3 regions of the Pseudomonas sp. Marseille-P9899 genome follow, and region 1 is predicted to be linked to each of the others. Evidence: predicted binding sites of a transcription regulator. Region 1 holds the regulator's gene; each other region holds the start of a gene.

Evidence for each region. The regulator sigma-54, encoded in region 1, starts transcription at its own class of promoters, with help from an activator protein. The targets are predictions, from matches to a motif close to ANTGGCATNNANNTTGCTNT.
Region 2: a site for sigma-54 is predicted at 3,812-3,831, ahead of HWV67_RS12895 (flagellar basal body rod protein FlgF). Genes of this name have one in related genera too.
Region 3: a site for sigma-54 is predicted at 3,821-3,840, ahead of glnA (type I glutamate--ammonia ligase). Genes of this name have one in related genera too.

Annotation. Positions count from the first base shown of each region.
Region 1 is NZ_CAESCG010000002.1:120,428-127,029, forward strand. It holds gene HWV67_RS09790 (superoxide dismutase) at 1-123, shown strand, start outside; gene HWV67_RS09795 (ZIP family metal transporter) at 135-1,028, shown strand; gene HWV67_RS09800 (HPr family phosphocarrier protein) at 1,038-1,310, opposite strand; gene rapZ (RNase adapter RapZ) at 1,331-2,185, opposite strand; gene ptsN (PTS IIA-like nitrogen regulatory protein PtsN) at 2,188-2,652, opposite strand; gene hpf (ribosome hibernation-promoting factor, HPF/YfiA family) at 2,665-2,973, opposite strand; gene HWV67_RS09820 (RNA polymerase factor sigma-54) at 3,055-4,548, opposite strand; gene lptB (LPS export ABC transporter ATP-binding protein) at 4,726-5,451, opposite strand; gene lptA (lipopolysaccharide transport periplasmic protein LptA) at 5,451-5,981, opposite strand; gene lptC (LPS export ABC transporter periplasmic protein LptC) at 5,968-6,540, opposite strand; gene HWV67_RS09840 (KdsC family phosphatase) at 6,549-6,602, opposite strand, start outside.
Region 2 is NZ_CAESCG010000002.1:777,659-784,260, reverse strand. It holds gene flgJ (flagellar assembly peptidoglycan hydrolase FlgJ) at 1-320, opposite strand, end outside; gene HWV67_RS12910 (flagellar basal body P-ring protein FlgI) at 333-1,442, opposite strand; gene flgH (flagellar basal body L-ring protein FlgH) at 1,455-2,150, opposite strand; gene flgG (flagellar basal-body rod protein FlgG) at 2,184-2,969, opposite strand; gene HWV67_RS12895 (flagellar basal body rod protein FlgF) at 3,015-3,755, opposite strand; gene HWV67_RS12890 (hypothetical protein) at 3,960-4,139, opposite strand; gene flgE (flagellar hook protein FlgE) at 4,230-5,561, opposite strand; gene flgD (flagellar hook assembly protein FlgD) at 5,592-6,314, opposite strand; gene flgC (flagellar basal body rod protein FlgC) at 6,330-6,602, opposite strand, start outside.
Region 3 is NZ_CAESCG010000005.1:48,071-54,672, reverse strand. It holds gene glnL (nitrogen regulation protein NR(II)) at 1-918, opposite strand, end outside; gene aroQ (gamma subclass chorismate mutase AroQ) at 1,174-1,701, opposite strand; partial or broken gene HWV67_RS31815 (cupin domain-containing protein) at 1,690-2,094, opposite strand; gene glnA (type I glutamate--ammonia ligase) at 2,319-3,725, opposite strand; gene thiI (tRNA uracil 4-sulfurtransferase ThiI) at 4,055-5,509, shown strand; gene typA (translational GTPase TypA) at 5,639-6,602, shown strand, end outside.

The DNA.
Region 1 (6,602 bases):
GACGTCTGGGAGCACGCCTACTACCTGCTGTACCAGAACCGTCGTCCGGAATACATCAACGCCTTCTACAACGTGGTCGACTGGGCCGAAGTAGAGCGGCGTTACGTTGCTGCCCTGGCGTGAGTGACAGACGGATGCGTTCGGATGTCTTGTCCATAGGCAGTGTGCGCTTGTTCCGTCTGGCCCTGGGTACCTTGCTGCTGTTGGTCGGCACGGCGTTGCTGGTCGTCAAAGGCATTGCCTGGCTCGATCTGGAGCCGCGGATGTTGCGGGCGCTGGAAGGCGGGGCGCTGTGTGCATTGGGCACGGCGCTTGGCGCGGTGCCGGTGCTGGTGATTCGCAATATGCCCGTGGCGCTGGCCGATACCCTCCTGGGGTTCGGAGCTGGCGTCATGCTGGCTGCCACAGCGTTCTCGCTGATCATTCCGGGGCTCGACGCTGCTCAGGCAGTGGGCTTCGGCAAGTGGGGCGCGGGCGGTCTGATCAGTTTCGGGCTGCTGTTCGGCGCGTTGTGCCTGTACCTCGTTGACCTCAAGGTTTCCGGGGTCTCGCCTGATGCGCTGGTAGCGTCGAGTACTCAGCCGGTGGTGCCTGCGCGGATCTGGGTGTTCGTGATCGCGATCATTGCCCACAACATTCCGGAAGGCATGGCCATCGGCGTTTCTGCCGGCGGCGGCATGCCGGATGCGGACAGCCTGGCGATGGGCATTGCCCTGCAGGACGTGCCGGAAGGCCTGGTGATTGCGTTGGTGCTGGCGGGAGCCGGGGTGGCGCGATTCAAGGCGTTCCTGATCGGTGCGGCATCCGGGCTGGTAGAGCCGGCGGCGGCACTGTTGTGCGCCTGGCTGGGGAAAGTGGCTGAACTGCTGCTACCGCTGGGCCTGGCCTTTGCGGCCGGGGCCATGTTGTTGGTGGTGACCCAGGAGATCATTCCCGAGTCACGGGCCAACGGGCACCATCGCCTGGCCAGTCTGGGGCTGTGTATCGGCTTCTGCCTGATGATGGTGATGGATACCGCGCTGTCCTGACAGCGCGGTTTACTCGCCTTCGTCGAACCGGTTGTTGATCAACTCGATCAGCGCGTCCAGTGCCGTTTCGCCATCTTCCCCTTCGGTGAGCAAATGCACCTTGGTGCCTTTGCCCGCCGCCAGCATCATGACCGCCATGATGCTCTTGCCATCGACCAGTTTGTCGGGGGTGCGCCCAATCTTCACGGTTGAGGAATACTTGCCCGCCACGCCAACGAACTTGGCTGCTGCACGGGCATGCAGCCCCAGCTTGTTGATGATCTCGATTTCGGTTGCGGGCATCGCGGGAGGGATCCTGTGGACTAGAGGTCGCGGTGGCGGACCTGAACGTTCTTCAATATGGGTTGCAGCAACTGCCCCAGTCGTTCGGTCAGGTAGACCGAGCGGTGGTGGCCGCCAGTGCAGCCAATGGCAATGGTGACATAGGCGCGATTGCTGGCGGCGAAGCGGGGCAGCCATTTGAGCAGGTAGGAGGAGATGTCCTGGAACATTTCCTCCACATCCGGCTGCGCGGCCAGATAATCGATGACCGGCTGATCCTGCCCGGAGTGCTCGCGCAGTTCGGGCTTCCAATAAGGGTTCGGCAGGCAGCGAACGTCGAACACTACGTCAGCATCGACCGGCATGCCGCGCTTGAAGCCAAAGGACTCGATCAGGAACGCGGTGCCCGGCTCAGGTTGGTTGAGCAGGCGAAGCTTGATCGAGTCACGCAGTTGATAGAGGTTGAGGCTGGTGGTGTCGATCTTCAGGTCGGCAAGATCGGCAATCGGGCTCAGCAACTCGCTTTCGACCCGGATTGCCTCGGCCAGCGAGCGGTCCTGGTTGGTCAGCGGGTGGCGTCGACGGGTCTCCGAAAAACGCTTGAGCAGGGTTTCTTCATCGGCGTCGAGATACAGCACATCGCACTGGATATGGCGCGCACGCGCGTCGTCCAGCAGCTCCGGAAAGCGTGTCAGGTGGCTCGGCAGGTTACGCGCGTCGATGGACACCGCGACCCGTGGCTGCAGCAATTCGGTATTGATCAGGGCGCTTTCCGCCAGCTGCGGGAGCAGGCCGGCGGGGAGGTTGTCGATGCAGTAGAAGCCGTTGTCCTCAAGGACGTCGAGGGCGGTGCTCTTGCCCGAGCCGGATCGGCCGCTGACGATGACGAGGCGCATGCTCAGGGCTCGTTCTGCACGTCCAGGACGACCTGGTACAGGGCGGTACTGCTGTTGGCCGCACGAAGCCGGTCGCGGACATCCTTGCGATCGAGCATGCTGGCAATCTGGCGCAACAGTTCAAGGTGGGCGTCGGTGGCAGCCTCGGGCACCAGCAGAACGAACAGCAGGTCTACCGGGGCGCCATCGATGGCGTCGAAATCTATGGGGGCATCCAGGTGAAGCAATGCGCTGACAGGGCTTGCACAGCCCTTGAGGCGGCAATGGGGAATGGCGATGCCATTGCCAAATCCTGTCGAGCCGAGTTTTTCTCGGGCAATCAGGGCTTCATAAACGGTCTGGCCGTCCAGATCAGGAACTTCTTTCCCGATCAGGTTGCCGATCTGTTCAAGTGCGCGCTTTTTACTGCCACCCGGCACGTTCACGAGGGAACGGCCGGGGGTCAGGATGGATTCAAGTCGGATCATGGATGAGGGGGATCAGCGTGCAGCCGTACCTTGCAGCAGGCTTTGCTGTTTTTCCTTGTGTTTTTTCAGTTGACGGTCGAGCTTGTCGGCCAAGGAGTCGATCGCGGCATACATGTCTGCATCTTCGGCGTTTGCTACCACTTCACCACCGGGAATTTGCAGGGTGGCCTCCACTTTCTGCTGGAGTTTCTCGACCTTCATGATCACCTGCACATTGGTGATCTTGTCGAAATGACTTGCTACACGCTTGAGCTTCTGCTCGACATAGTCGCGCAGCGGCGGAGTGACTTCTACATGATGTCCACTGATGTTGACTTGCATACTGCTTCTCCTTTGTTGCCGTGCATAAAGAGGCAGGTGTTGCGCCTGCCACTGAATTGCGATGGCACACCTCAGGGAAGGTCACATCAATCGCTTGCGCTCACTCGACGGTGCGATGCCGAGGGATTCGCGGTACTTGGCGACGGTGCGACGTGCTACCTGGATGCCTTGTGCCTCCAGTAAACCAGCGATCTTGCTGTCACTCAATGGCTTTTTCTGATTTTCCGCGGCAACCAGTTTTTTGATGATTGCGCGGATCGCCGTGGACGAGCATTCACCGCCTTCGGAGGTGCTGACGTGGCTGGAGAAAAAGTACTTCAGCTCATAGATTCCGCGGGGCGTGTGCATGTATTTCTGCGTGGTGACCCGGGAAATCGTCGATTCGTGCATGCCCACCGCTTCAGCGATGTCGTGCAGTACCAGCGGTTTCATCGCCTCGTCGCCATGGTCGAGGAAGCCGCGCTGGTGTTCGACGATCTGGGTCGCCACCTTCATCAGCGTCTCGTTGCGGCTTTGCAGGCTTTTGATGAACCAGCGAGCTTCCTGCAGTTGGTTGCGCATGAAGGTGTTGTCGGCGCTGGTGTCGGCGCGGCGAACGAAGCCGGCATATTGCGGGTTGACCCTCAGGCGCGGCACCGCTTCCTGGTTCAACTCCACCAGCCAGCGATCGCTGTCCTTGCGCACGATCACGTCGGGAACCACGTATTCGGGTTCGCTCGACTCGATCTGCGAGCCAGGGCGTGGATTCAGGCTCTGGACCAGTTCTATCACCTGGCGCAGCTCATCTTCCTTGAGCTTCATGCGGCGCATCAGCTGGCTGTAGTCGCGACTGCCGAGCAGGTCGATGTAATCGCTGACCAGTCGCTTGGCCTCGGCCATCCACGGTGTGTTGGCGGGCAGCTGGCGCAACTGCAGCAACAGGCATTCGCCCAGGTTGCGTGCGCCGATACCGGCGGGTTCGAACTGCTGGATGCGGTGCAGGACGGCTTCGATCTCGTCCAGTTCGATATCCAGTTCAGGGTCGAAGGATTCGCAGACTTCTTCCAGCGTCTCGTCGAGGTAGCCCTGGTTGTTGATGCAGTCGATCAGGGTTACAGCGATCAGTCGGTCGGTGTCCGACATCGGTGCCAGGTTCAACTGCCAGAGCAGGTGGCTTTGCAGGCTCTCGCCGGCCGATGTGCGGGTGGTGAAGTCCCACTCGTCATCGTCGTTGCTGGGCAGGCTGCTGGCGCTGGTCTGGTAGATGTCTTCCCAGGCGGTATCGACCGGAAGTTCGTTGGGGATGCGCTCGTTCCATTCGCCTTCTTCGAGGTTTTCCACGGTGGGCGCGGATTGCTCGAAGCTGCTCTCCTGGGACTCGGCAACAGGCTTGGACTCGGCGTTGTCGGCCATCGGGTCGCTGTTGTCGAAGTCTTCGCCTTCTTCCTGGCGCTCGAGCATCGGGTTGGACTCCAGGGCTTCCTGGATTTCCTGCTGCAGATCCAGTGTGGAGAGCTGGAGCAAACGGATAGCCTGTTGCAACTGCGGGGTCATCGTCAGTTGCTGGCCCATTCTTAGGACGAGCGATGGTTTCATGGCTGGGGCTTAACACCTTATTCGCCGGCGCGCATGCGCCATCAACTACAGGGGCGCGCGGGCGCCAATTCTAAGCAAGATATATGCCTGAAACTGTAACGTTTGCCTAGAGCGCTGTAACAATTAAGCCGCAATCGTGGCTGAATCGCAGCGCTCGGACCACTCCGATACGCGAGCCTACAGACGGAACTCGTGGCCCAGGTACACCTCTTTGACGAGCTGGTTGGCCAGGATGGTTTCCGAGTCGCCTTCGGCGATCAGTTGGCCATCGTTGACGATGTAAGCGGTTTCACAGATATCCAGCGTTTCACGGACGTTGTGGTCAGTGATCAGAACGCCAATGCCCTTGGCTTTCAGGTGGTGGATGATCTGCTTGATGTCGCCGACCGAGATCGGGTCGACACCGGCGAAGGGTTCATCGAGCAGGATGAACTTCGGTGCGGTAGCCAGGGCGCGGGCGATTTCCACGCGACGACGCTCGCCGCCGGACAGGCTCATGCCGAGGTTGTCGCGGATGTGGCTGATGTGGAATTCCTGCAGCAGGCTTTCCAGCTCCTTGCGACGGCCTTCGCGATCCAGTTCCTTGCGGGTTTCCAGGATCGCCATGATGTTGTCGGCCACCGACAGCTTGCGGAAGATCGAGGCTTCCTGGGGCAGGTAGCCGATGCCGGCGCGTGCGCGGCCGTGCATTGGCTGGTGGCTGACGTCCAGGTCGTCGATCAGCACGCGGCCCTGATCGGCCTGAACCAGGCCGACGATCATGTAGAAACAGGTGGTCTTGCCGGCGCCGTTAGGGCCGAGCAGGCCGACGATCTGTCCGCTGTCGATCGACAGGCTGACGTCACGCACGACTTGTCGGCTCTTGTAGCTCTTGGCCAAGTGCTGGGCTTTAAGGGTTGCCATTACTCGGCCTTCTTCTTCGGCTGGATCACCATGTCGATACGCTGACGTGGCTGGGTGACCTTCTGGTTGCCGGCGCGGCCTGCAGTGGCGACCTGAGTCTTGGAGTTGTAGACGATTTTCTCGCCTTCGGTCGTGTTGCCTTCATTCACCACCTTGGCCTTGTCGGTCAGGATGATCAGGTCTTTCTGAGCCTGGTACTGGATGTTGACTGCCCAGCCCTGCATCTTGTCCGGCTTCGCAGCGCTCTGCTGCTGCTCGAAGTAGGCAAGGTTGCCGACGGAGGTCACCACATCGATGTCGCCGTTTGGCGCACGAGTCAGGGTCACGGTGTTGCCTTTGATCATCATCGAACCTTGAGTGATGATCACGTCACCACGGTAGGTGGCGATACCTTGCTTGTCGTCCAGTTGGGCGTCGTCGGCCTGGATGCGAATGGGTTGATCGCGGTCGTTAGGCAGGGCCCAGACACTCGCGCTTCCCAGTGCTGCGCTCAGGCTGAGCAAAAAGGGGAGGGTTTTAACGAGCCTCATACTGTCCTCTTACGTTGGACAGCAGGTCCATCCTGCCGTCTTTCAAATACGCTTTCATTCCCTTGCCCGTAGTCACGCCACCGGCGCCGTCGATTCTAACGTCTTGCTCGGTTTGCGCATATTGCTTCTGCGGGAATACCGTCATGCGGCTGGAGGTAATGATGGTTGTGCGGCTCTGGTCGTCGGTGCGGGCAACCCGGACCGAGTCGATCAATTCAACTTCGGTGCCGTCCGGGTTGACCTCGCCACGAGCGCTCTGCACGTGCCATGGGTAGGCCGTGCCGCGATACATCTGCAGGTCTGGCGTAGTCAGCAATGTGACTTCGCTGGCCTTGAGGTGCTCGACCTTGTCCGCGGTCATTTCGTATTGCAGCTTGCCGTCAGGCAGATACTGCACACTGTGGGCGTTGATCGCATAGTAGTCGATAGCGCTTTCGTCGACCTGGGCAACGGGCTGGTCGAGGAAGCTCTCCGGACCGATATTCCAGTAGCCGACCGCTGCGAGCAGCGCGGCCATCACGCTGAACAGCGCGATATTGCGGATTTTCTTGCTGAACATGGCTGGCTCTACAGGTAATGGGCGTTTGCCGCTTCCAGGTTGCCCTGGGCTTGCAGGATCAG
Region 2 (6,602 bases), 660 kb from region 1:
GACAACTGGCGCATCAGCACGTCCTGCAGACCAATGCCGCCGCCCTCGCGGGACAGGCTGACCGACAGTTGCTGGTCGTACATCTGCTGGTACTGCTTGGTGGTTTCGGTGTTGAGCGGGTTGTCCTTGGCCAGCACATCGGTGGCCGAACGCACGGACTTGAGCATTTCGTTGAGGAACAACGACTCGAATTCCTGCGCCACCTTGCGCAGGTTGCCTTCGCTGTCGCGGTCGCCGACCTTCATCGAGTTGAGGCGATTGAGGTCGGTGTAGGCACCGCTATCGGTGGCGCTGTAGTTGGTGCTTTTTGGCATGTCCATACGCGCGAGGCCTCAGATCACGATCAGGTCGGCCTGCAAGGCGCCGGCCTGTTTCAGGGCTTCGAGGATTGCCATCAGGTCGCTCGGCGCGGCGCCGACCTGGTTGACGGCACGGACGATCTCGTCAAGCGTGGTGCCCGGGCCGAACTTGAACATCGGCTTGGCTTCCTGCTCGGCATTGACCCGCGAGCGTGGTACCACGGCAGTCTGGCCGTTGGAGAACGCGCCCGGCTGGCTGACGATCGGGTCTTCGGTGATGGTCACGGTCAGGCTGCCGTGGGTCACTGCGGCCGGCGACACCTTGACGTTCTGCCCGATGACGATGGTGCCGGTACGCGAGTTGATGATGACTTTGGCCACCGCCTGACCCGGATCGATCTCAAGGTTCTCGAGGATCGACAGGTAATCGACCCGCTGCCCCGGATCCAGCGGCGCGGTGACCCGCACCGAACCGCCATCCACCGCCTGGGCAACGCCCGGGCCGAGCAGTTCGTTGACCTTGTCGACGATGCGCTTGGCCGTGGTGAAGTCCGGACGGTTGAGGTTCAGGGTCAGGCTGTTGCCCTGGTTGAAACCGCTCGGCACGGCCCGCTCCACCGAAGCACCGCCGGGAATGCGACCGGCCGACGGCACGTTGACGGTGATCTTCGAGCCGTCGCGACCTTCGGCGTCGAAACCGCCCACCACCAGGTTGCCCTGGGCGATGGCGTAGACGTTGCCGTCGATACCCTTGAGCGGCGTCATCAGCAGGCTGCCGCCGCGCAGGCTCTTGGAGTTACCGATGGAGGACACGGTAATGTCGACCACCTGGCCCGGCTTGGCGAACGGCGGCAGGTCTGCATGAATCGACACTGCGGCGACGTTCTTCAACTGCACGTTACCCGAGCCGGCCGGCACCTTGATGCCGAACTGCGAGAGCATGTTGTTGAAGGTCTGCAGGGTAAACGGGGTCTGGGTGGTCTGGTCACCCGTACCGTTCAGGCCCACGACCAGGCCGTAACCAATCAACTGGTTGGAGCGCACGCCGGAAATGCTGGCGATGTCCTTCAGGCGCTCGGCGTGGGCGCTGAACGCCGCACTGAGCAGAAGGGTCGCGGCAAGCAGTTGCTTGAAGTTGAACATGGGCATCCGGACCTAGAACGGGAAAAGCGGGCTGAGGAAGAAGCGGTCGAACCATCCCGGCTGGCTGGCGTCGGCGAAGGAACCGGTTCCCGAATAGGTGATGCGCGCATCGGCGACCCGGGTCGACGGCACGGTGTTGTCGGTGGCGATGTCGTCGGCGCGAACCATGCCGGCGATGCGTACCAGTTCGTCACCGGTATTGAGCGTCATCCATTTCTCGCCGCGCACGGCAATGATGCCGTTGGGCAGCACGTCGGCCACGGTGACCGTGATCGAGCCGGTCAGGGTGTTGCCCTGGGCCGCCTTGCTGTCGCCTTTGGTGGTGCGGTCGCCGCTGTAGCCGGCGCTGAGGCTCAGGTCGTTGCTGCCGATCGGGTTGTTGGTGGTCAGGCTCGAACCGAACAACGAGGTCAGGCCCAGCTCGGCATTGCTGTTCTTGCCGATCTGCGAGTTGGCGTTCTTGCTGGCCTGGGTGCGCTCGTTCAGGGTGATGGTGATGATGTCACCGACCCGGAACGCCTTGCGGTCGCTGTACAGGTTCTGCTCGAAACCGGCCTGGTAGATCGAGCCGTTGTTGGCCGCCGCCGGCAGGGGCGTACGCGGCAATACCGGCGCGTAGTACGGATCGTTGGGCTTGGGCGTCGGCGCGACGCAACCAGCCAGCAACACCGCCCCCCCCAGGGCGAATACGGATAGCAAACGGCTCATGACTCTGACCTCACGGTGTAACAGCTACTTCAATTACAGGTTCTGGGTAACGTACGAGAGCATCTGGTCGGCGGTGGAAATGACCTTGGAGTTCATTTCGTAGGCGCGTTGGGTGGTGATCATGTTGACCAGCTCTTCCACGGTGCTGACGTTGGAGTTTTCCAGGGTTTGCTGCAGGGTGGTGCCGAAGCCGTTGAGGCCCGGGGTACCGATCTGCGGCGCGCCGCTGGCGGCGGTTTCCAGGAACAGGTTGCCACCCATGGCCTGCAGACCGGCCGGGTTGATGAAGTCGGCGGTCTGGATGTTGCCGATGACCTGTGCGGCAGGGCTGCCGGCGGTGGTGATCGACACGGTGCCGTCCTGGCCAACGGTGAAGGTCTGCGCATCTGGCGGCACGACAACAGCCGGTTCCAGGGCGAAGCCGTTGGCAGTCACGACCTGGCCATCGGAGTTCAGGTGGAAGGTGCCGTCACGGGTGTAGGAAACGGTGCCATCCGGCTGCAGAACCTGGAAGAAACCACGGCCGTTGACCGCGAGGTCCAGCGGGTTCTCGGTGGTTTGCAGGCTGCCGGTCATGAAGTTTTTCTGGGTGCCGACGATGCGCACACCGGTACCGACCTGCAGACCCGACGGCAGTTCGCTGTCCTGGGTCGACTGGGCACCTGGCTGGCGCTTGACCTGATAGAGCAGGTCCTGGAACTCGGCGCGATCACGTTTGAAACCGGTGGTCGAGACGTTCGCCAGGTTGTTGGAGATGACGGTGAGGTTGGTGTCCTGGGCGGACAGACCGGTTTTACTGACCCAAAGAGCCGGAAGCATGCTGTTCTCCTCGTACGCCTGTTTTACGGCGCTACGCCTGTGTAATTAGCTGATTTGCAAAACCCGAGCCATGGCTTCGTCGCCTTCCTTGGCCGTGTTCATCATCTTGACGTGCAGTTCGAACTGCCGGGCCAGGGCGAGGACCGAGGTCATCTCTTCCACGGCATTGACGTTGCTCGCCTCCAGGAAGCCGGACACCACCTGCACATTGGCATCGGCGTCGGCAGGCTGGCCGCTCTTGGTATGGATCAGGCCATCGAGGCCTTTGGTCATGGTCTTCAGGTCCGGATTGACCAGCTTGATCCGGTCAACCTCAGCCATCACCCGCGGGCCTTCGCCCATGGCGCGGATGCTGATGGTGCCGTCCTGGCCGATCTCGACCTTCTGCTCAGGCGGCACGGCGATCGGACCACCGTTGCCCATCACCGGCATGCCATTGCCGGCGCGCAGGACACCAACGGCGTCAATGTTCAGGCTCGCGGTACGCACATAGGCTTCGCTGCCGTCGGGCGCCTGCACGGCAATGAAACCGTCGCCGCCGATGGCAACGTCCATGTCACGGCCGGTTTCCTGCAGCGCACCGGGGCTGAAATCGGTCGCCGGGCGCTCGGTCATGGCATAGGCCCGCGCCGGAAAGCTGTCACCGAAAACCGGCATCGAACGCGCCTGCTCCAGGTCACGCTGAAAACCGCTGGTGGAAATGTTCGCCAGGTTGTTGGCGTGGGCCCGCTGGGCCAGCGCGTTCTGGCTGGCGCCGGTCATGGCCACGTATAGCATCTTGTCCACAGTCATCCTCCGCTGCGCTGGCGAACACTTGCCGTTCACCGCTGCTCTGGCACGGTGAAGCAATTTTCGAACCAATTAATGAAACGAGTGCAAAAGCCCAGTGTTTTCGGGGCTTTGTCGATTGAGGGTCGTTTCAGGGAGAGAGAGAAAGACAAATTATCGGCGGCAGGCTGCCGCTGGCGGCAAGATCCCGCCCCCGGACATTCAGGGACGGCACCCGGCATTGCTGAAGGGCCCGGCAAATTGCCTCCAGCCCTCGCCCGGCGAATGCTGCGAACACACCAGACGCCCGTCGGCCTGGCTTTCCCAGCGGTACCAGGGCGCCATTGCCGCCCAGGACTGGGCCGCCAACAGTACCAGCACAAGACACAGGGATCGCTTCATCACATACCTCCGAAAACAACGAACCCCCGCCCGGACCGGGAAGGGGCTCGCGTAACACTCAGGGCACCGGATGAACCGGCGCCACCGCCATCAGGTCATCTGGATGATGGTCTGCATGATGGAGCTCTGAGTGGAGATGGTCTTGGCGTTGGCCTGGTAGTTGGACTGCGCCTTCACCAGCTCGACCAGTTCCTGGGTCAGGTTGACGTTGGACTCTTCCAGGGAGTTGGACTGGATCGAACCCAGGGTGCCGGTCTTCGGCGTGTCGACGCCAGGAATGCCCGACGCGTAGGTTTCTTTCCAGCGCGTGCCGCCCTGCTGCTGCAGACCCTGCTCGTTGGCGAAGCTGGCAATTGCCACCTGGCCAATGGCGCGAGACTGCTGGTTGCTGAAGCTTGCGAACATGACGCCGGTGGAGTCGATGCTCAGGCTCGACAGGATACCGGTGGCATAGCCGTCCTGGGACTGCGACAGGCGCGCGGTCTCGGTGTTGTAGGAGGACGTCGAGTTCATGTCCACGCGGATGCCGTCGGCATTGCCGACCGAACCGTTCGGGCTCCAGGTACCGGTAGTAGCGTTGTACGCCGACGGAATCCAGCCCTTCAGGGTGAAGACGTTGTTGACCACCGCGAAGCTGTCATCCGGAGCGGTCGTACCGGTCATGGTGTTGATGGTGCCATCGGACTTGAAGGTCATGCTACCCACCAGCGGCGTGGTGCTCGCCGGGTTCTGCGGGTTGCGACCGTCGACCAGGGTGTACATGGTCCAGGTGTTCTGATCGGTCTTGCGATAGTACTGCTCCATGGTGTGTTTATTACCCTGGCTATCGTAGATCTCGGTCGAGAACTTCTTGTTGTACGTGGTCTCGTCGGTTGGCACGAAGGTCGGGCCGGCCGGCGTTGCGGTCGGCAGCGGAATGCTGTCGGCCGAGGAGTTCAGGTTGATGCCCTGGTCGATCAGGCTGGTGGCCTTCGGTGCCAGTGCCGAGGTGTCGATTTTCAGGTCGGTAAGACCGGACTTGAGGATGGTGCCGTTTTCGTCTGCGGCATAACCCTGCAGGCGTACGCCGTCGTTGGTGACGACGTAGTTGTCCTTGTTGGTCTGGAAGGCGCCGGAACGGGTGTAGCTCAGCGAACCGTTGTCGCTGAGGATGAAGTAACCCTGACCCTGGATACCCATGTCCAGCACGTTGCCGGTGTTGTTGATGTCACCCTGGCCGAACTGTTGCGAGACCGCAGCCAGACGCACGCCGTTACCGACGGTCTTGCTGCCGACGCCCAGCTTGCTGGCCGAGTAAACGTCTTCGAACTCCGCGCGGGAGGATTTGAAACCGGTGGTCGCGACGTTGGCAATGTTGTTGCCGGTAACGTCGAGCTGCTTGCTGGCTGCATAGAGACCGCTAAGGCCGATATTGAAAGACATCTTTCCACTCCTGTGCCGCGTTAGCCGGCTCTATATACCGATGGTTTGGACTTTGGACAGCGCGACGCTGCCCTGACCGGCGAGGTTCAACATCATCTCGCCCCCTGTCTGACTGATGGTGACGCTGCTGACCGTGGCCGGCAGCAAGGTGTACATTTCCATGGCCTTGCCATCGACAGTGGTGGTGGCCTTGAAGTTGTAGGTCCCCGGCGAAAGCACTTCGCCACTTCCGTTCTTGCCGTCCCAGACGAACGCGGCATTGCCGGCCGCTTGTGCACCCATGTCGATGGTACGCACGACGTTGCCGTCCTTGTCGGTGATGGAGAGCGTGACACTGCTCACCGACTGCGGCACCACGACCGAACCGCTCAGGCTCTTGGTGGTATCGACCACTGCCTTGTCGGTCTGGGCGATCACCGAGCGACCCACCAGCGACGACGCCTGCAGCGCCTGCGACGATTTGTAGTTGCCGGAAATCGCGGTCACCGACTCGTTAAGCGAGGTGATGCCTTCCAGGCTGCTGAACTGCGCCAACTGAGCGACGAACTCGCTGTTGTCCTGCGGATCGAGCGGGTTCTGATGCTGCATCTGGGTAACCAGCAACTGCAGGAACGCATCCTTGCCCAGCGTCTTACCGCCGGTCGAGCTGTTGGTAGCGGAGGCGACACCCGTTTGAGTCGTCGTGGTCTTCGCCGACGCCTTGATGACGTCGTTCAGGTTAACTCCTGCGGTTGTATCGTTGACGCTGGCCATTGGCGTGGTCCTTTATCACTGACCCAGGGTCAGAACTTTCTGCATCATGGTCTTGGCCGTGTTCATCAACTCGGCGTTGGTCTGGAAGGAACGACTGGCCGAAATCATGTCGGCCATTTCCTCGACGACATTGACGTTCGGGTAGTAGACGTAGCCGTCCTTGTTCGCCGCCGGATGGTTCGGCTCGTAGCGGGCTTCGAGATTGCTCTGGTCCTCGACCACGCCAAGCACCTGCACGCCCTGCCCTGCCGCATCCTGGTCCTGGAACAGCGACTGACTGCCGTTCTG
Region 3 (6,602 bases), on a different contig from region 1:
GGTGTCCTGGAGTTCCGCCGGGATGCCGGGGCCGTTGTCGATGATCTCAATCTTGGCCACCAGGCGATGGCGGATATGGCCGATGGTGAACTGGCGCATGGCGCGGCTGCGCAGGGTGATGCGGCCCAGGCGCAGTTCGTTCTGCGCGCTGATGGCCTGCATGGCGTTGCGCACGATGTTGAGCACGGCCTGGATCATCTGTTCGCGGTCGATCAGGACGTCCGGCAGGCTCGGGTCGTAGTCGCGCACCAAAGTGATGCCACCCTGGGTTTCGGCCTCGACCAGGCTGCAGACCCGTTCAAGCACTTCGTGGACGTTGGTCAGCGCGAGCATCGGCAGCTTGTTCGAGCCAAGCATGCGGTCCACCAGATTCCGCAGGCGGTCGGCTTCTTCGATGATGACGTTGGTGTAGTCCTTCAATCCTTCGTCGGGCAGTTCGCGGGCCAGCAACTGGGCTGCGCCGCGGATGCCGCCCAACGGGTTCTTGATTTCGTGGGCCATGCCGCGCACGAGCATCTTGGTGGTTTCCTGCTTGGACAGTTGCGCTTCTTCCTTGGTGATGCGCAGCAGGCGGTCGCGCGGATGCACTTCGAGCAGCAGCAGGGTCCGGCCACTGTTGAGGATCGGCGTGACGGCGTAGTCGACGGTCAGGCTCTGGCCGGTCAGCGAGGTGAGCATGGCTTCGCGTTTGGTGAACGGATGCGCGTGCTCCACGGCCTGGCGCAGGGAGTGCAGTGCTTCGGTCGATTCGGTGAACAGTTCGCTGATGAACTGGCCATGGCTGCGCTGGCCGCTGATGGCCAGGAGCATTTCCGCCGCCGGGTTCATGTACTCAAGGCGCAGTTCGGCGTTGAGCAGGATGGTGGCGGTGGTCAGGTTGTCCAGTAGTAATCGGTGCAGTGCATCGCTGATGGTCATGTGGCGTCTTTGACCTCTTTTGGCACATTTCGGGCCTGGTGCTAGCCAGGGGCGCGGGCGCTGGTATTCCGCTGATGCGAGGAAAATGCAAAAAGCAAACCAAGGCTCCGAAAAGAAGCGGAATCCCCGGAGAATCACCTGAATCTGCCCGAAAAAGGCCTACAAACGCCTGAGCAGGAAGAATTTATGACCCAAATTGGTGTGAGGGGCGCAGGTGCATGCATTTGCACGCACCAATATAGAGCATAGGTGGGCTCAGGGCTGGGGGGTACACAATTGGGCGCTGGCGCGGATCAAGGCAAGGTTGCGCTGCGGGCCAAGCTTGCGCTGTTCGATCAGCCGGGAGGTCATCCGCGGGCAGTGGGCGGGGCGTGCAAGGTCCAGGGCGGCAAGGTTTTCCAGCAACTCGCCTTGCAGGGCGTCCAGGCGCGGGCGTAGCTGAGTGGCCAGGTCCATGCGTGGTATTGACGGTGCACCGCCCTCGGCGAGCCAGCGCGTCAGTGCGCTGTATTGAAGCAGCTTGTTGGCTTCGATCTGGTCAGCGAAGAAATCATCGACCCGTTGTTCGCTCAGCCCGTGTTGCGCTGCCTGGGTGCGGGCGTTGGCGAGGACCTGGCGCTCACGGGCGGCGGCGTGTACGGGTTGGCCGGTGTCCCATTTGTTCAGTGCGACTGCTTCGGCGAGCTCAAGGCGTTGCTCGATGCTGTCGAGCAGCGCTTGCAGGGCTTCGCTGCCGGGCTCCTGAAATTCCTCGTCCGTCGTCGCGGCCAGGCTCAGCGGCATGCTTTCGCTGCCGGCGTAGAACACCATCAGCTCGGCGGGCTGGCTGCCCGTTTTGCCGCGGTGAATGCCATCAACCATCTCTGCCACTGCATCACCGGCTTTCAGGCGTGTCTGCTGTGCGCCACCTGGCGTTTCGACCAGCAGTTCACCCGATAACAGGTAGGCGGCATTGGGAATCGGGTGGCGGTGCCAGTCGAGGGTGGTGTGGGCCGGAATGCGTATTTTCAGCAGGGTCAGTTCCGGTTGGCCGTCGGGATAGCGGGTATAGGGTGAGCCGTCCCATGCCTGGGTGCTGCGCAGGAGTACCCGGGATTCGATACCGGAATGAGGGGTGGGTGCAGCGCAGGCAACGAGAGGGATAAGCAACGAAAGTAGCGCAAGGAAACGCATCATGCTGATCTCGGTAAAGGGCGAGACAGCATGGGCGAGGCCGTGCAATGGAACGATCAGAGCGGGCTTATTTTGATGTCCGAAAAGAGGCTTTCAGTGCGAAGCCGTTTTCAATTTTGCAGCACGATGGCCTCACCGCGCGCGCAAAAAAATGCCCCGGCAAGCCGGGGCATTTTGAGTGAGCGCCAAGGACGGCATTTTCATGCCGCCCTTGTGTCACGCTGGAATCAGCAGCTGTAGTACAGCTCGTATTCCAGTGGGTGTACGAAGGTGCGAACCTTGATTTCTTCTTCGGATTTCAGAGCGATGTAGGCATCGATGAAGTCGTCGGAGAACACGCCGCCCTTGGTCAGGAACGCGCGGCCCTTGTCCAGCTCTTCCAGGGCTTCTTTCAGGCTGCCACAAACCTGTGGAATTTCCTTGGCCTCTTCAGGCGGCAGGTCATACAGGTTCTTGTCGGCGGCATCGCCAGGGTGGATCTTGTTCTGGATACCGTCCAGGCCGGCCATCAGCAGTGCTGCGAAGGCCAGGTACGGGTTGGCAGCCGGATCCGGGAAGCGCGCTTCGATACGACGAGCTTTCGGGCTGGAAACGTAAGGAATACGGATCGAAGCGGAACGGTTACGAGCCGAGTAGGCCAGCATTACCGGAGCTTCGAAGCCTGGAACCAGACGCTTGTAGGAGTTGGTCGAAGGGTTGGTGAAACCGTTCAGAGCCTTACCGTGCTTGATGATGCCGCCGATGAAGTACAGAGCGGTATCGGACAGGCCGGCATAGCCTTCGCCAGCGAAGGTGTTCTTGCCGTCTTTCCAGATCGACATGTGAACGTGCATGCCCGAGCCGTTGTCGCCGTACAGAGGCTTCGGCATGAAGGTCGCGGTGCGGCCGTAGGCATCGGCAACGTTGTGCACGACGTACTTCAGGGTTTGAACTTCGTCGGCCTTCTTCACCAGGGTGTTGAACTTGACGCCGATTTCGTTCTGGCCGGCAGTCGCCACTTCGTGGTGGTGAACTTCGACGGTCTGACCCATTTCTTCCAGTGCGTTGCACATGGCAGTACGGATTTCATGGTCATGGTCGAACGGCGGAACAGGGAAGTAGCCGCCTTTGACGCCTGGACGGTGGCCTTTGTTGCCGCCTTCGACGTCCTGGTCGGACATCCAGGAACCTTGCTCGGAGAAGATCTTGAACATCGAGCCGGAGATGTCGGACTTGAACTTCACTTCGTCGAAGATGAAGAACTCTGGCTCTGGACCGGCGAATACGGTGTCGCCGATCAGGGTGCTTTTCAGGTGCTCTTCAGCGCGCTTGGCGATCGCACGTGGGTCGCGGTCGTAGCCTTGCATGCTCGAAGGTTCGATGATGTCGCAGACCAGGATCAGGGTCGGCTCTTCGGTGAACGGGTCCAGCACGGCAGTATCGTCAACCGGCATCAGGATCATGTCGGAGGCTTCGATGCCTTTCCAGCCAGCGATGGAGGAACCATCGAACATCTTGCCGACTTCGAAGAAGTCGTCATCCAGCGCATCACGGGCTGGCATGGTCACGTGGTGCTGAGTGCCTTTGGTGTCAGTGAAGCGCAGATCAATCCATTTAACGTCATGATCTTTGATGAGTTGAACCGACTTCGACATAGTGTCCTCCGGGTGGGGTAGAGCTTGCCTGTGCAGCCCTTTAATTTGGGTGATGCCGGGCGCGAATACTCGGCCAAGGCAACCTGCCTCACAAGGGAGCAAATTGCATGCCAGTGCCCCGAAGTGGAATTTTTGCCCCAATCTCAAGCGTTTCAGCTGCTCCTGGCGGATTTCTGGCTTTTTTGTGCACTGTTTAGATGCGCAAATTTGTTTAGGCGAACCAAAACGGTGCAGAGAAAACCTTCTGTACAAAAGTTGGTCAAACCTTGAGCAATTTCCGCTATAATCCGCGCCCCCCTTTTTCGGCTGGCCACTCGCGCGCTGTTTTCATGAAACTAATCGTCAAAGTCTTCCCAGAAATCACCATTAAGAGCCGGCCGGTTCGCAAGCGTTTCATCCGTCAATTGGCCCGCAACATTCGCACCGTGCTCAAGGACCTCGATCCTGCGCTCGCGGTCGACGGTGTCTGGGACAACCTCGAGGTGGTCACCCGCATCGAAGACGAGAAGGTGCTGCGCGAGATGACCGAGCGCCTGAGCTGCACGCCGGGTATCGCGCATTTCCTGCAGGTTGATGAATACCCGCTGGGCGACTTCGACGATATCGTCGCCAAGTGCAAGGCGCACTTCGGCCACCTGCTGGCCGGCAAGCGCTTCGCCGTGCGCTGCAAGCGCGGCGGCCACCACGACTTCACCTCGATGGACGTCGACCGTTATGTTGGCAGCCAGTTGCGCCAGCAGTGCGGCGCCGCCGGCATCGACCTGCGCACCCCTGAAGTCCAGGTGCGCATCGAGATTCGTGACAAGCGCCTGTACGTGATCCACAACCAGCACAAAGGCATCGGCGGTTACCCGCTGGGCGCGCTGGAGCAGACCCTGGTGCTGATGTCCGGTGGTTTCGACTCCACCGTCGCCGCCTACCAGATGATGCGTCGCGGCCTGATGACCCATTTCTGTTTCTTCAACCTGGGTGGTCGCGCGCACGAACTGGGCGTGATGGAAGTTGCTCACTACCTCTGGAAGAAATACGGCAGCAGCCAGCGCGTGCTGTTCGTCAGCGTGCCGTTCGAGGAAGTGGTCGGCGAGATCCTCGGCAAGGTCGACAACAGTTATATGGGCGTGACCCTGAAGCGCATGATGCTGCGCGCCGCCAGCAACATCGCCGACCGCCTGCAGATCGACGCACTGGTGACCGGCGAGGCGATTTCCCAGGTGTCGAGCCAGACCCTGCCGAACCTCGCGGTGATCGACTCGGCCACCGAGAAGCTGGTACTGCGCCCGCTGCTGGCCAGCCACAAGCAAGACATCATCGACCAGGCCTACGAAATCGGCACCGCCGAATTCGCCAAGCACATGCCCGAGTATTGCGGCGTGATTTCGGTGAACCCGACTACCTGCGCCAAGCGTCACCGCGTCGACCACGAAGAGAAGCAGTTCGACATGGCCGTGCTGGAGCGCGCCCTGGAGCGTGCTCGCCTGGTCTCGATCGACAACGTGATCGATGAACTTGGCCAGGATATCCAGATCGAAGAAGTCAGCCAGGCGCTGGCCGGGCACGTGGTGATCGATATTCGTCACCCCGACGCCCAGGAAGACCAGCCTCTGGAACTGGACGGCATCGAGGTCCAGGCCTTGCCGTTCTATGCCCTCAACAGTCGCTTCAAGGAACTGGATGCTACGCGCCAGTACCTGCTGTATTGCGACAAGGGTGTGATGAGCCGGCTGCACGCTCACCACTTGCTGAGTGAGGGACATGCCAATGTGCGCGTTTATCGTCCGACATAAGACGCCCGGGCTGTATGGCGGCAGTATCCGCCACCGCCCTCCCGACCGACGGGTCCGCTGAGCGCCGTTCATTCATATTCGCCACCTAGACTGGGTGGCAACCCGAATCCTCTGATCGAGATACACCACGTGATCGAAAATCTGCGCAACATCGCCATCATTGCCCACGTTGACCATGGTAAAACCACCCTGGTTGACAAACTCCTGCGTCAGTCCGGCACTCTGGAGCGTAACGAGCTCAACGACGAGCGCGTCATGGACTCCAACGACCAGGAAAAAGAGCGCGGCATTACCATTCTGGCGAAGAACACCGCCATCAACTGGAATGGCTACCACATCAACATCGTCGACACCCCCGGCCACGCCGACTTCGGCGGTGAAGTAGAGCGCGTGATGTCGATGGTCGACTCCGTTCTGCTGCTGGTCGACGCTCAAGACGGCCCTATGCCGCAAACCCGTTTCGTGACCAAGAAGGCGTTCGAAGCCGGTCTGAAGCCAATCGTCGTGATCAACAAGGTTGACCGTCCGGGCGCGCGTCCTGACTGGGTTCTGGACCAGATCTTCGACCTGTTCGACAACCTCGGTGCCACCGACGAACAGCTGGACTTCAAAGTCGTCTACGCCTCGGCCCTGAACGGCATTGCCGGTCTGGACCACGCCGAAATGGCCGAAGACATGACCCCGCTGTACCAGTCGATCATCGACAACGTTCCAGCTCCGGCTGTTGACCGTGACGGTCCGTTCCAGATGCAAATCTCCGCTCTGGACTACAACAGCTTCCTCGGTGTTATCGGCGTTGGCCGTATCGCCCGTGGTCGCGTCAAGCCGAACACCCCGGTTGTCGCTATCGACACCAACGGCAAGAAGCGCAACGGCCGTATCCTGAAGCTGATGGGTCACCACGGTCTGCACCGTGTAGACGTTGAAGAAGCCCAGGCTGGCGACATCGTCTGCATCAGCGGTTTCGAAGAGCTGTTCATCTCCGACACCCTGTGCTCCCCAGATGCCGTTGAAGCGATGAAGCCACTGAGCGTCGACGAGCCGACCGTTTCCATGACCTTCCAGGTCAACGACTCGCCGTTCTGCGGTAAAG